2 regions of the Mycolicibacterium sp. SMGY-1XX genome follow, and region 2 is predicted to be linked to the other one. Evidence: riboswitches for the same ligand, from Rfam matches in the RefSeq annotation. Region 2 holds a riboswitch; the other holds the start of a gene.

What was found. Region 2 has a riboswitch for thiamine pyrophosphate ahead of NL241_RS11285 (ECF transporter S component). Riboswitches for the same ligand answer to the same signal wherever they lie in the genome.
Region 1: linked by a shared signal. The riboswitch ahead of thiC (phosphomethylpyrimidine synthase ThiC) and the one ahead of NL241_RS11285 (ECF transporter S component) in region 2 are both predicted to bind thiamine pyrophosphate.

Annotation. Positions count from the first base shown of each region.
Region 1 covers NZ_CP101139.1:5,952,372-5,959,724, reverse strand. Annotated here, with positions in the region: gene NL241_RS28465 (TetR/AcrR family transcriptional regulator) at 1-512, shown strand, start outside; gene NL241_RS28460 (alpha/beta hydrolase family protein) at 509-1,141, opposite strand; gene thiD (bifunctional hydroxymethylpyrimidine kinase/phosphomethylpyrimidine kinase) at 1,131-1,970, opposite strand; gene thiC (phosphomethylpyrimidine synthase ThiC) at 1,967-3,532, opposite strand; TPP riboswitch at 3,524-3,633, opposite strand; gene NL241_RS28445 (MFS transporter) at 3,794-5,539, shown strand; gene NL241_RS28440 (efflux ABC transporter ATPase subunit, DrrA-related) at 5,599-6,552, shown strand; gene NL241_RS28435 (ABC transporter permease) at 6,549-7,353, shown strand, end outside.
Region 2 covers NZ_CP101139.1:2,307,882-2,315,234, reverse strand. Annotated here, with positions in the region: gene modA (molybdate ABC transporter substrate-binding protein) at 1-16, shown strand, start outside; gene NL241_RS11315 (ABC transporter permease) at 13-825, shown strand; gene NL241_RS11310 (sulfate/molybdate ABC transporter ATP-binding protein) at 822-1,910, shown strand; gene NL241_RS11305 (NUDIX hydrolase) at 1,935-2,348, shown strand; gene NL241_RS11300 (TMEM165/GDT1 family protein) at 2,675-3,427, shown strand; gene NL241_RS11295 (hypothetical protein) at 3,444-3,833, shown strand; gene NL241_RS11290 (nucleoside/nucleotide kinase family protein) at 3,840-4,406, shown strand; TPP riboswitch at 4,438-4,549, shown strand; gene NL241_RS11285 (ECF transporter S component) at 4,683-5,297, shown strand; gene NL241_RS11280 (ABC transporter ATP-binding protein) at 5,294-6,742, shown strand; gene NL241_RS11275 (energy-coupling factor transporter transmembrane component T family protein) at 6,739-7,353, shown strand, end outside.

The DNA of each region.
Region 1 (7,353 bases), 3.6 Mb from region 2:
TCGAGCGCGCGATGTACGAATTCTGGAGTCGCGGCGGCTACGACCACACGTCGATCAGTGATCTCACGGCGGCCATGGGCATCTCATCGCCCAGTCTCTACGCCGCCTTCGGAGGCAAGCGGGGGCTGTTCGACGAAGCCGTGGCGATGTACGAGAGCCGACCGGCGGCGCCGGCCACGCGCGCGGTGGCCGCGCCGACCTCGCATGACGTGGTCGAGCGGATGCTGACCGCGGCGGCGCGCGAATACACCGACGCCGGCCATCCCCGCGGGTGCCTTGTCATGGCGGATCCCCAGTTGGCGCAACGACGCAATGACGGCCGGGCGTTCATTGCCGACCGGCTGCGGGACAGTGCCGACTCCGGTGACCTGCCGGACTCACTGGATCCCGAAGATCTTGCCGAGTTCCTCATCGTGATGCTGAACGGAATGGCCGCGCGCGCCCGAGACGGCGTCGATCACGAGCGCCTGAGCGCGGTCGCCGACATCGCGGTGCGCTGCCTGCGCTCCTAGAGCGCGCGCAGCGCGGCGTCGACCGCCAGTGCGGGCACGTCCAGCGTCTTGGAGTTCAGATCGTGACGGGCGCCGGTGATCTCGACGATCTCGGTGGGCCCGCTCACCAGTGCCGCGGCTGCCGTCAACTCCTCGATCGAGCCGAACGGGTCGGCCGTGCCGTGGGTGAAAACGGTGGGGATGCGGATGTCCGGCAGGTGTTCGGTGCGCGCCCGCTCCGGCTTGCCGGGCGGGTGCAGGGGATAGGAGAACAACGTCAGAGCTGTCAGGCCGCCACCGCCTGCCGCTCCGGCTTCTTCTCGCGCCGCCACCATGGACGTCATCCGCCCGCCGTACGAATGCCCGCCGGCCAGCACCGGGCCGTCGCTCAGCGTGTGCGCCAATTCGATGGCCTCCACGATGCCGGCCTGATCGGCCGCGGCTGAACCCGACGGCGGTCCCTTGGGGCGTCGCCGTCGATAGGGGAGGTTGTAGCGGATGGCCAACCACCCGCGGCCGGCCCACTCGTCGCACAGTCGGACCAGCAGTGGCGCCTCGCGGCTGCCGCCGGCCCCGTGTGTCAACAGCACGACTCCGGCGGGCGGGCTGTCGGGTTCGTGCGCCACCCCGGCGATCGGCTCAAGATCCATCGTCGGCCAACCGGAACAGTGGGTTGACGGGTCCGTGCCCACGGCCCAGAGGATAGGCGGCCCGGATGCACTCGGTCACCCACGCTTTGGCGAACTGCACCGCATCCGGCACCGAATAACCATGTGCCAGAGCGCAAGCGGTCGCGGCGGCCAGGGTGTCACCAGCACCGTGATCGTGGCCGGTGTCCACCCGCGGAGCGGCGAACTCGTAGAACTCCGTGCCGTCGAAGAGCAGGTCGGGGCTCGCGCTCGACGAGCGCAGGTGCCCACCCTTGACCAGCGCCCACTGCGGCCCGAGAGCGTGCAGCGCCCGCGCTGCGTCGCGCTGGGACTCGGTGTCGACCACCTCGATGTCGACCAGCAGGCGCACTTCGTCGAGATTCGGTGTCACCAACGTGGCCAGCGGGAACAACTCGGTGCGGATGGCCGACAGGGCGCTGGGGTGCACCAGCGGGTCCCCGTGCATCGATGCGCACACCGGGTCCACCACCAGCGGCACTGTCAGTGCCTCGGCTCGCCAGGTCTCGGCCACGCATCCGATGATCTCTGATGACGCCAGCATGCCGGTCTTGGCGGCTTCGATGCCGATATCGGAAGTCACCGCGCTGATCTGCCCGGCCACCACGTCGAGTGGAATCTCGTGAAAGCCCTTGACGCCCACCGAGTTCTGCACCGTCACCGCGGTGACGGCTACGCAGCCATGTAGGCCCAGCATCGCAAACGTGCGCATGTCGGCCTGGATGCCCGCACCGCCGCCGGAGTCGGAGCCGGCGATGGTCATCACCCGGTGCGGTGTCTGCCCGGGCGGGCTCAGCGGTAGGTACGTCATGAGGTCAAGGGTAGGTAGACGCGGTTGCCCTGCTCGGCGAACTCCGCAGATTTCTCCGCCATGGCTTCGCGGATGTCCTGGGTGATGCGCATCGAGCAGAACTTCGGTCCGCACATCGAACAGAAGTGGGCGGTCTTGGCCGGGGCCGCCGGCAGCGTCTCGTCGTGGAATTCGCGGGCGGTGTCTGGATCCAGCGACAAATTGAACTGATCCTCCCAGCGGAACTCGAACCGGGCCTTGCTCAACGCGTCGTCACGTTGTTGAGCGCGCGGGTGTCCCTTGGCCAGATCGGCGGCATGCGCAGCGATCTTGTAGGCGATCACGCCGTCCTTGACGTCTTTCCGGTTCGGAAGGCCCAGGTGCTCTTTGGGAGTGACGTAGCAGAGCATCGCCGTGCCGGCCTGGGCGATCATCGCCGCGCCGATCGCCGAGGTGATGTGATCGTACGCAGGCGCGATATCGGTGGTCAGCGGTCCCAAGGTGTAGAACGGTGCCTCGTCGCAGAGCTCTTCTTCGAGGCGGACGTTCTCGACGATCTTGTGCATCGGCACATGACCGGGTCCTTCGATCATCACCTGCACGCCATGGCTTTTCGCGATCTTCGTCAGTTCGCCCAGGGTTTCCAGTTCGGCGAACTGCGCCGCGTCGTTGGCGTCGGCGATCGACCCGGGGCGCAGCCCGTCGCCGAGGGAGAACGTCACGTCATACCGGGCCAGGATCTCGCACAGCTCGGCGAAATGGGTGTAGAGGAAGGACTCGGTGTGATGGGCCAGACACCACGCCGCCATGATGGAGCCGCCGCGGCTGACGATGCCGGTGACCCGGTTGACGGTGAGCGGGATGTAGCGCAGCAGCACACCGGCGTGCACGGTCATGTAGTCGACGCCCTGCTCACATTGCTCGATCACGGTGTCGCGGTACACCTCCCAGGTCAGCGCCGTCGGGTCACCGTTGACCTTCTCCAGGGCCTGATACATCGGCACGGTGCCGACGGGGACGGGCGAGTTACGCAGGATCCACTCGCGGGTCAGGTGAATGTCCTTACCGGTGGACAGGTCCATGATGGTGTCGGCACCCCACCGGGTGGCCCACACCATCTTGTCGACCTCCTCGCCGATCGACGAGCTCACCGCCGAATTGCCGATGTTGGCATTGACTTTCACCGCGAAGGACTTGCCGATGATCATCGGTTCGGTCTCGGGATGGTTGTGATTGGCCGGGATGACCGCGCGGCCCCTGGCAACTTCGGAACGCACCAGTTCTGCTGGTACACCTTCCCTTTCGGCGATGAAGGCCATCTCCGCGGTGATCTCCCCGGCGCGCGCCCGCTGCAGCTGGGTACCCCGGTCGCGCACGACCGTACGGCGTGGCAGCCCCTTCTCCAGGTCGACGTGCGCCTCGGCGTCGGTGTACGGCCCGGACGTGTCGTACAGGTCGAGATGCTCACCGTTGGTCAGGTTCACCCGACGGAACGGCACCTTGGCGCCGTCGGGAAGTTCGCGGTAGGTCTTGTGGCTGCCCGAGATGGGGGCATGGGTCACGGATACGGCAACAGCACTCATCAGTTCACTCCCTACGCCGGCATTACCCGGTCAGGTTCGTACGGTCGACGGCCCCAGCCGTCCTCTCAGCGCACTCGGTGTGCACTCCCGTGTGGGTTACGCGACCAACCTAGCGCAGTCCGGTGCCGTGCCACACCCCGGGACGACGGAACGGGATGGAATGGGAATTGCACCACGAAGGTTTGCATAGCTAACATATGTAAATTGCGGCACACACCGTGGTGGGCTGCGCACGCACTCGATACGAAACGAAGAATGCTGATGACTGCCGAGCTCACCACCACCGACGCGAGCCTCACCGCCACCGCTCGACGCCGGATCAAGATGGACCACGACCACCCCCGCTACAAGTGGGTGGTGCTGTCCAACACGACCCTGGGCACCCTGCTGGCCACCATCAACGCGTCCATCGTGTTGATCTCGCTGCCGGCGATCTTCCGCGGTATCGGCCTGAATCCCTTGGCGCCCGGCAATGTGAGCTACCTCCTCTGGATGCTGATGGGCTACCTGGTGGTGACCGCCGTGCTGGTGGTGCCATTCGGCCGCCTGGGCGACATGCTCGGCCGGGTGCGGATCTACAACCTCGGGTTCGTGGTGTTCACGGTCGCCGCGGTGGCCCTGTCGTTCGACCCGTTCTCCATGGGCGGCGGTGCGGTGTGGCTGATCGCCTGGCGCGTGGTCCAAGGTGTCGGCGGCGCCATGCTGATGTCGTCGTCCTCGGCGATCCTCACCGACGCCTTCCCGGCCAATCAACGCGGTATGGCGCTGGGCGTGAACATGGTCTCCGCGGTCGCCGGCTCATTCCTGGGCCTGCTGATCGGCGGTTTCCTCTCCGAGTGGCACTGGCAGGCCATCTTCTGGGTGGGCGTGCCGATCGGCCTGGCCGGCACGGTCTGGAGCCTGCGCTCGCTCAAAGAACTCGGATCCCGTACACCGGGCCGCATCGACTGGGCCGGAACGCTGACCTTCGGCGTCGGTCTGACGGTGCTGCTGGTCGGTATCACCTACGGCATCCAGCCCTATGGCGACTCCACCACCGGCTGGACCTCTCCTCTGGTCCTCGGTTCGATTGCCGCCGGGTTGGCACTGCTGGTGGTGTTCTGCCTCATCGAACTGCGGGTGTCGCAGCCGATGGTCGACATGAAACTGTTCAAGTCCGCATCGTTCGGCATGGGCAACCTCGCCGGGTTGATGTCGTCGGTGGGTCGCGGCGGCCTGCAGTTCATGCTGATCATCTGGTTGCAGGGCATCTGGCTTCCGCTGCACGGTTACAGCTTCGAGTCGACGCCGCTGTGGGCGGGCATCTACCTGCTGCCGGTCACCATCGGGTTCCTGGTGGCGGGTCCGATCGCGGGATCGCTGTCCGACCGGTTCGGGGCCCGGCCGTTCACCGTCGGCGGCATGCTGTTGATGGCGGTGACATTCGTTGCGCTGCTGCTGATCCCGGTGAACTTCGACTACTGGATGTTCGCGGTGATCGTGTTCCTCAACGGTCTGGGTGGCGGTATCTTCACCGCCCCGAACACCGCGGCCATCATGTCGAGCGTGCCGGCATCCCAGCGCGGTGCCGCCTCGGGTGTGCGCGCCACGTTCTTCAACGCCGGCTCGTCACTGTCGATCGGTATCTTCTTCTCGCTCATGATCGTCGGGCTGGCCAACACGCTGCCCTCCACCCTCAGCACCGGGCTGCAGGCGCAAGGCGTGTCCGCTGACGTCGCACACGACGTCGCCGGCCTGCCACCCGTCGGGAGTCTCTTCGCGGCGTTCCTGGGCTACAACCCCATCGCCGAACTGCTGGAGCCGTACCACGCGTTGCAGCAGCCGGGCGTCAACGCCGAGGTGCTCACCGGTAAGACGTTCTTCCCGGAGCTGATCACCCAACCGTTCCACGCGGGTCTGGTGGTGGTGTTCGCGGCTGCGGCGGTGATGATGGTGCTCGGCGCCGTCGCGTCCTGGATGTCGCCGGGCCGCTACGCCGACGCACCCGGCGCCGACAACGCCGCCTGATCCGGGCACCCCACAAAATCCAGTGGGGCTTGTCGGAGTCACCCGCTACGGTCGAGGGCATGCCCGAGGCAGCCATCGAGGCCATCGATCTGGTGAAGAGGTTCGGCGACCATACCGCCGTCGGCGGTATCAGTTTCACCGTCCCGCAGGGCACGGTGCTGGGACTTCTCGGACCCAACGGCGCGGGCAAGACCACCACGGTGCGGATGATGACCACGCTCACCGAACCCACCAGCGGCACGGCGCGGGTGGCCGGCTTCGATGTGCGGCGCGACCCCGAACAGGTACGCCGCCACATGGGCCTGACCGGGCAGGCCGCCACGGTGGACGAGCTGCTCACCGGCCGGGAGAACATCCGGATGATCGGCAGCCTCTACGGGCTGCGGCGCAAGGAGTTGGACCGGCTCGGCGACGAGCTGCTGCAGCAGTTCTCCATTGCGGACGCCGCCGATCGTGTGGTGAAGGGCTACTCGGGCGGGATGCGCCGCCGCCTGGACCTCGCGGTCAGCCTGATCGCCGCCCCGCCGGTGCTGTTCCTGGATGAGCCCACCACGGGTCTGGACCCGCGGTCGCGCAGCGAGCTGTGGGACGTGCTGCGCGGACTCGTCGCGGACGGCACCACGCTGCTGCTCACCACGCAGTATCTGGAGGAGGCCGACCAACTCGCCGACACCATCGTCGTCGTCGACCGCGGCCGCATCATCGCCGAGGGCACTCCGCTTCAGCTCAAGGAGCAGGCGGGCAATGCCAGCCTGGTCGTCACCGTGTCGCACGCCGCTGACCTGGAAAGCGCACAGGCCATCGTCGCCAGAACCGGTGCCGAGGTCCACGTCGACGTCGGCGCGCGCAGGCTCACCGCGTCGGCCGACGGGCTCGATGACATGACCCGGGTCGCGTCCTGGCTGCAGGACAGCCACATCGAGGTCGACGACATCGGCCTGACCCGGCCCAGTCTCGATGACGTGTTCCTGTCATTGACCGGCCGCACCACCGCTGAGGAGGCCACCGCATGACCACCGTCCGGGAAGGCGCGCCACCCAGCACCGCCGCGCGTCCACAGACCCGCCGCACGTCGCTGGCGTACCAATCGTGGATCATGGTGAAACGCAACATGATCCACACCAAGCGCATGCCGGAGATGTTGTCGGACGTCACCGCGCAACCCATCATGTTCGTGCTGCTGTTCGCCTTCGTCTTCGGTGCGTCCATCACCAATACCGGCGGAGCGTCCTACCGGGAGTTCCTGCTGCCCGGCATCCAGGCGCAGACCATCGTGTTCTCCGCGTTCGTCGTCGCCGCAGGCATCACCGCCGACGTCGAGAAGGGCATCATCGACCGGTTCCGGTCGCTGCCGATCTCCCGATCGTCGGTGCTCATCGGCCGCAGCGTCGCCAGCCTGATCCACTCGTCGATCGGCATCGTGGTGATGGCGTTCACCGGCCTGGCCATCGGCTGGCGCATCCGGGGCAGCGTCGGCGAGGCGGTCCTGGCCTTCGCGCTGGTGCTGGTGTTCGGGTTCGGCATGATCTGGTTCGGCATCCTGATCGGCTCGTTGATGCGCTCGGTGGAAGCCGTCAACGGCGTCATGTTCACCGTGCTGTTCCCGGTCACGTTCCTGGCCAACACTTTTGTGCCCACCGAACCGATGCCGCATTGGTTGCGGGTGATCGCCGAATGGAATCCGGTGTCCTCGCTGGCGCAGGCCATGCGCGAACTGTGGGGCAACGGCCCGGCTGCGGCGCCGGACGCGCAACTGCCACTGCATCATCCGGTGCTCGCGACCATTCTGTGGTCGTTGGCGCTGACCGCGGTGT
Region 2 (7,353 bases):
CTTCGCCGCTCCATGAGGGTGCGACGGTCGGCCGGTGGGCTGATCCAGGTGGGTCTCCCCTCCTGGATCTATCTGCCCGCCGCCGTCGGGGCGATGTTCGTCACCGTCCCGCTGATCGCGATCCTGCTGTCGATCGACTGGCCGAACTTCATCACCCTGATCACCTCCGAATCTTCCCGCGCCGCACTGATTCTGAGTCTGAAGACCGCCGCCGCCAGCACCGTGGTGTGCGTGGCGTTCGGCGTGCCGATGGCCCTGGTACTGGCCCGCGCGCGCTTCCCCGGACAGTCCGTACTGCGGGCCCTGGTGCTGCTGCCCCTGGTGCTGCCTCCGGTGGTCGGCGGTATCGCGCTGCTGTACACCTTCGGCCGTCAGGGTCTGCTGGGTCAGCACCTCGAGGCGTTCGGCATCCGGATCGCCTTCTCCACCACCGCCGTCGTCCTCGCGCAGTCGTTTGTGTCCCTGCCGTTTCTGGTCGTCAGCCTGGAAGGCGCACTGCGATCGGCAGGCAAGCAGTACGAGGACATCGCCGCGATGCTCGGTGCCCGCCCGACGACGGTACTGCGCACGGTGACGTTGCCTCTGGTGCTGCCCGGGCTGATGTCCGGCGCGGTCCTGGCCTTCGCCCGCTCACTGGGTGAGTTCGGCGCCACCTTGACCTTCGCCGGCTCGCTGCAAGGCGTGACCCGGACTCTCCCGCTGGAGATCTACCTGCAGCGGGAAACCGATCCCGATGCGGCCGTGGCCCTTTCACTGCTACTCATCGTCGTCGCCGCACTGATCGTGGTGGCGTCGGCCTCACGGCGACTGACCGGGCCACTGTGAGCAGGATCGAACTGCACGCCCGAGTGCACCTGCGCGACGCCGAGTTCGACCTCACGCTCGACGACGGCGACGTCCTGGCCGTGCTCGGCCCCAACGGGGCAGGCAAATCCACCCTGCTGTCGCTCATCTCCGGGCTGCTGCGTCCGGACTCCGGCCGCATCGTGCTCGGTGACACCGTGGTCACCGACACCGAGGCCGCCGTGTTCGTGCCGCCGCACGCCCGCGGGGTGGCGATGCTGGCGCAGCAGGCGCTGCTGTTTCCGCACATGAGTGTGGCCGCCAACGTGGCCTATGCCCCCCGCTGCAAAGGCAACAGCCGTGCCGAGGCCGCCGTGGTCGCGCAGCGATGGCTGGCCGCGGTGGACGCCGAGCACCTGGCCGGTCGCCGTCCCGCACAGCTCTCCGGCGGGCAGGCGCAACGGGTGGCCGTGGCGCGGGCGCTGGCCGCCGAACCGCAAGTCCTCCTCCTCGACGAACCGATGGCCGCCCTCGATGTCACCGCGGCGCCCGCGGTGCGCCGCCTGCTGCGCGACATCCTGCGCGACGGGCGCCGCACGGCGGTGATCGTCACCCATGACCTGCTCGACGCGCTGGGGATCGCGAACAAGGTGATCGTCGTCGACCGCGGTCGCATCGTGGAACGCGGTGCCGTCCGCGACGTCCTGGCCGCACCCCGCAGCGAGTTCGCCGCGCGGATCGCCGGAGTCAACCTGGTGTCCGGGACCGTCACCGGGCCAGGAGTCCTGACCACAGCGTGGGATGCCACGATCTCCGGCGTCGGAGCCGTGGACGCCAACACCGCAGCCGTCGCCCTCTTCACTCCGGCGGCGGTGTCGGTACACCTGGATGAACCCCACGGCAGTCCCCGCAATGTCATCCACACCACCATCGCCGAGATGGAGATCAACGGCGCCACCGTCCGGATCCGCGGCGCCGACCAACCCGACGGCAGCACCGGGCTGGCCGCCGACATCACCGCCGCGGCCGTCGCCGACCTCGACCTCGTCCCCGGCCGGCGGGTGTATTTCGTGGTCAAGGCCCAGGAGGTGCAACTCCTGCCGGGGCTGGACCCCGGACGTCCCTGACACCGCGCAACTACACTCACGGCCGTGCCCGGCCCTGTCATCAGCGTTTCCGCCGCGGTGATCGTCGGCGCAGAAAACCGCGTCCTCGTCGTCCGAAAGCGCGGCACCACGGCCTTCATGCAGCCGGGCGGGAAAATCGATGCCGGCGAGACACCGCTGGAAGCTCTTCGGCGGGAGGTGCGGGAAGAGCTGGGCGTCGATGTACCCCCGGCGCAGATCCGCGGGCTCGGCCGCTACGTCGCCGATGCCGCCAATGAGCCCGGCCACACGGTCGAAGCCGAGATGTTCTCGGTGACGCTGGACCAGGAGCCCCGAGCCTGCGCCGAGATCGCCGAGATGGTGTGGATCGACGCGGAAGCGCCCGGCGACATCGAGTTGGCGCCGTTGACGCGGGATGTAGTGCTGCAGCTCGTGCGCGAAAGGTGTTGCGGCACTTGATTCCAGCGGAGTTTCAGCAAACGTCACAGAATTTTCAGGGTAACCGAAGTCTGCCGGTAGTACATCCAAAACTATTGATACGAACCATCTTTCGTGCATCTCGGTTTGCAATACCCGCGAAGCTGTGCCAATCTGGGAAAAGCGAAGGGGAGTAGCCCCCCAATCGGGTAGTCGACATACTGGCGCTGCGGGTCACCGCAACGCCCGGTTACCCGGACCGGCAGTCAGCCGGTGGGCGAGACCTTCGGCCGTACAGACCGCATTGGTTGCCGGCCGGAGGCATCTGTTGATCCCCTCCGGCAACCACCCGAACGAGGGGTTGTCCCGTGCTCTCCGCTCTCCTGTTGAGCTTCGCCGTCATCTTCGTCGCCGAGCTCGGCGACAAGACCCAGCTGGTCGCGATGACGTTCGCATTGCGCTACCGCTGGTGGGTGGTACTCGGCGCGATCACGGCGGCGACGACACTGGTCCACGTCCTGTCGGTCGCGATCGGGCACTACCTGGGCGCCGCGCTGCCGACGCACCTTCTCGGCCTCTTGGCCGGCGCGATGTTCGTCTTCTTCGGCCTCTGGACATTGCGCGGCGACAGCCTCAGCGACGAAGAGAAGAGCCGGGCCCAGCGGGCCACCGGTGCCGCATTCTTCGTGGTCACCTCGGCGTTCTTCCTGGCCGAGCTCGGCGACAAGACCATGCTCGCCACCATCACCCTGGCCGCCGACAACGACTGGCTGGGCGTGTGGATCGGATCCACCCTGGGCATGGTGGTCGCCGACGGGCTGGCGATCATCGTGGGTGCGGTCGCCGGCAAGCACCTGCCCGAGCGGCTCATCCAGATCGGCGCGGCGGTCCTGTTCCTCTTGTTCGGCTTCTACATGCTGCTGGAGAACATCTTCACCAGCGCTCCGATCTGGGTCATCGCCCTCGCCACCGCGGCCATCGTCGCGCTGTGCGCGGCGATGCTGCGCGCCCTACCCGAGCGATTCCGGCCGGCGGTGCTGAAACCGCAGGACACCTCCCCCGCCGTCGGCGAGACTGAGCAGGCATCCGCCGCCGAGGAGCCTACGCAGAACCGGATCTGACCAGGGAAGGGACGTCATGACGACAGTCGCCGAGAAGCCGAAGACCGCACCCTGGCTCGTCTTTTCCCGATTCCTGGCGCTCGCCACGGTCGCCGTGGTGGCCGTCCTGTTCGTCACCGCCGGGTCGGTGATCCAGGCGGGCGAATTCCTGGACATCCACGGCGGGGCTGCGATCGCCTTGCACGTGGTGACGGGTGTGCTCACCGTGACGCTGGCGGGCTTGGCGCGGCAACGGCGTCACGGCTGGTGGGCGGCGGCCCTGGCCCTCGGGTTGTTCGCCTTCTCCTTTGTCCAGGCCTACCTCGGCAAGGGTCACACCCTGAGCGTGCACGTCCCCGGCGCCCTGCTCATCACGGCCGCCTCGGTCTGGCTGACGGTCTGGCTGTTCTCCCGCCCGCGCAGCTGAGCTGCGGTGACACTCGACGAACTGGCCCGGCACCTGTGTGCCTCCGGGGTGGTCACCGTATTGATCGACGGACGTTCGGGGTCGGGCAAATCCACCCTGGCCGACCAGTTGGCCCAGCGCTGGGCCGGCAGTGTGGTGGTGCGCCTCGATGACATCTACCCCGGCTGGGACGGCCTGGCCTGGGCGGTGGACCACGTTCACACCGAACTGCTGCAACCGCGCAGCGCGGGTGATCCAGCGCGCTGGAGGCAGTGGGACTGGACGACGAACACCCCCGCCGGGTGGCGTCCGGTCACTGCCACCCAACGCCTGATCGTGGAAGGCGTCGGCACCCTGTCCGCCGGCAACCGGGCACTGGCGGACATCGGCATCTGGATCGACGCCGACGACGAGGTGCGCAAGCAGCGGGCATTGCGGCGCGACGGCGACACCTACCGTCCTTTCTGGGACCGATGGGCGGCCCAGGAAGAGACCCTCATCGCCCGGCATGACCCCCGCTCGGCCGCGGACTACCTCGCCACCGGGACCCCCGACGGCACGGATTGGTGCTTCACCAGCACCCACCCGGTATAGCAACTCCTGTGTGTGTGGACTAGCTTGGAGCACGGAACACCACGGGAGTGCACACCGAGTGCGCTGAGAGGACGGCTGACCGGCTGTCGACCGTACGAACCTGACCGGGTAATGCCGGCGTAGGGAGATGCACGTGAACATTGCCTGTCACGTAACACCCATCTGAGCGCCCGTTTCGGCGCCGCACTGCCACGGTCGCAATCGCCGTGCTCGCCTTCACGATTCGTCGCTGCCCGGTCCGTGCACGAATCTCAAATACTCAGTACGAGGAGTCTCATGTCCCATCCGACCTCCGACACCCGTCGCCCCGTGCGCTGGCGCGTCGTCGACATCGTGGTCGCCAGCGTGCTCGCGGTGGCCGCCGGCCTGGTTTTCGTCTTCTGGAACGTCGCGTCCAATCCCATCGCCACCCCGTTGAACGCCGTCCTGCCCGGCCTGCAGGCACTCGCGGGCGGCGGTTGGCTCTTCGCCGGCGTGCTCACCGCGCTGGTGATCCGCAAACCCGGCGCGGCCCTCTACGGCGAGTTGGTGGCCGCCACGGTGTCGGCCCTGGTCGGAAACCAATGGGGCGTGTTGACCATCGAGTCCGGCCTGGTGCAGGGCCTGGGCGCCGAACTGGTGTTCGCGCTGTTCCTCTATCGCCGGTGGAACCTGCCCGTGGCCACCGCCGCCGGCGCTGCCGCCGGTCTGGCCCTGGCCATCAACGACCTGATCCTCTGGTACCCGGGATCGACCACCACCTTCGCGACCATCTACACCGCCTCGGCAGTGGTCTCCGGTGCCGTCCTGGCCGGGGTGCTGTCCTGGTTCGTGGTCCGGGGCCTCGCCAAGACCGGAGCGCTCAGCCGCTTCGAGTCCGGAAGAGTGGTCGCGAGTCCCGCGCCTCGATGACACCTCGTCTCGGTGGCGCCGACGTGACGGCCGCCGGGTGGGGCTGGCAGCACGCCGGTCAGAGCCGTTGGGCGATAGAGGATCTGGAGCTGCACGTCGCGGCCGGAGAACGGGTGCTGTTGCTCGGACCGTCGGGGTCGGGGAAATCGACCCTGCTGCACGGTCTGGCCGGGCTGCTCGGCGGCTCCGAGGAGGGGCACCAGGCGGGCAGCCTTCTGATCGACGGCGCCGCACCGGTGCAGCAACGGAACCGCCTCGGAATGGTGCTGCAGGACCCGGACTCACAAGTGATCCTGTCCCGCGTCGGCGACGACGTCGCGTTCGGCATGGAGAACTTCGCCGTTCCCCGCGACCGGATCTGGCCGCGCGTCGACGCGGCGCTGCGGTCGGTCGGCCTGAATCTCCCTGTCCAGCACAACACCTCAACGCTGTCGGGTGGGCAGAAACAGCGGCTGGCGCTGGCAGGTGTGCTGGCGATGAGCCCGGGCCTGCTCCTGCTGGACGAACCCACCGCCAATCTCGATCCCGACGGGGTGATCGAGGTGCGCGACGCCGTGACCGCGGTCGCCGAACTGACCGGTGCCACCCTGATCGTCGTCGAGCACCGCACCAAGGTCTGGTTACCCGTCGTCGACCGGGTCATCGTGCTCGGCGCCGACGGGGCTGTGATGGCCGACGGCCCACCGGAACAGACCATCCGGCGCGAACGTGATCACCTACTGCAGTCCGGTATCTGGATCCCTGATGCACCGGTCCCCCACCTGAACCGCACCCCGCCGCCCGTGGGGGAACCTCTGCTGGCAGCGACGGACCTGTCGTTGGGGTACCGCGCGAATCCGCCGCTTCGCACCGGGCTCGACTTCGGCATCTCGGCGGGGCGGGTCACCGCGGTGACGGGCCCCAACGGCGCGGGTAAGTCGACACTGGCCCTGACCCTCGGAGGTCTGCTGCCACCGCACGGCGGCGCACTCGAAGCACGCTCCGACTTCGCGCCGTCGCCGAAGAACCGCGAACCCGCCCGGTGGCGCTCCAAGGATCTGCTGACCCGCATCGCCAGCGTCTTCCAGGATCCCGAGCACCAGTTCCTCACCCCCACCGTCCGTGACGAGCTCTCGCTGGGGCCCAAAGCCCTCAAACTCGGCCAGGCCGAAATCGATTCACTCGGTGACGCGCTGCTGGACCGACTGCGGCTGAGTCATCTGGCCGACCGCAGCCCGTACACGCTGTCCGGCGGTGAGAAGCGCCGCCTGTCGGTGGCAGGCGTGTTGATGACGCGGCCCGACATCATCGTCCTCGACGAGCCCACGTTCGGGCAGGACCGTCGTACCTGGGAGGAACTGATCCACCTACTGTCCGAAATCGCCGACGACGGCAGCGCTGTGGTGGCGGTGACCCATGATGCGGAATTCGTCGACGTCCTGGCCGACGACCGGATAACGCTGTGATCAACCCTGTCGCGAAACTGCTGACAGCCGGGGTCATCGCGTTGGCGCTCGTGCTCAGCGTGGACTGGGTGTCGGCGCTGACAGCCCTGGTACTGGAGATCCCGTTGTTCGTGGCACTCGGTGTCCGGTTGCGGCCGTTCGTGATTCGTGGCGCGGTCATCACCGGCGCGGCCGCCCTCACCGCACTGACCAACCTGCTCTACGGCGAGCCCCGCGGTACCGTGCACTGGCATTTTCTGCTGATCACCGTCAGCGACGGTTCCATCGAGCTGGCCCTGGCCATGTTCCTGCGCGTGCTGGCCATTGCGCTGCCTTCGGTGCTGTTGTTCATCGACGTCGATGCCACCGAGCTGGCCGACGGACTGGGCCAGGTGCTCAAACTCCCCGCCCGGTTCGTGGTCGGCGCCATGGCCGGTCTGCGGCTGGTGGGACTGCTACGACAGGACTGGCAGTACCTCGGGCACGCCCGCCGCGCCCGAGGGGTGGCCGATCAGGGCCGGATCCGGCGCTTCGTGGGCCAATCGTTTGCCCTGCTGGTGTTCGCGCTGCGCCGCGGGTCCAAGCTCGCAACCGCAATGGAGGCACGGGGATTCGGGGCCTACCCCACCCGG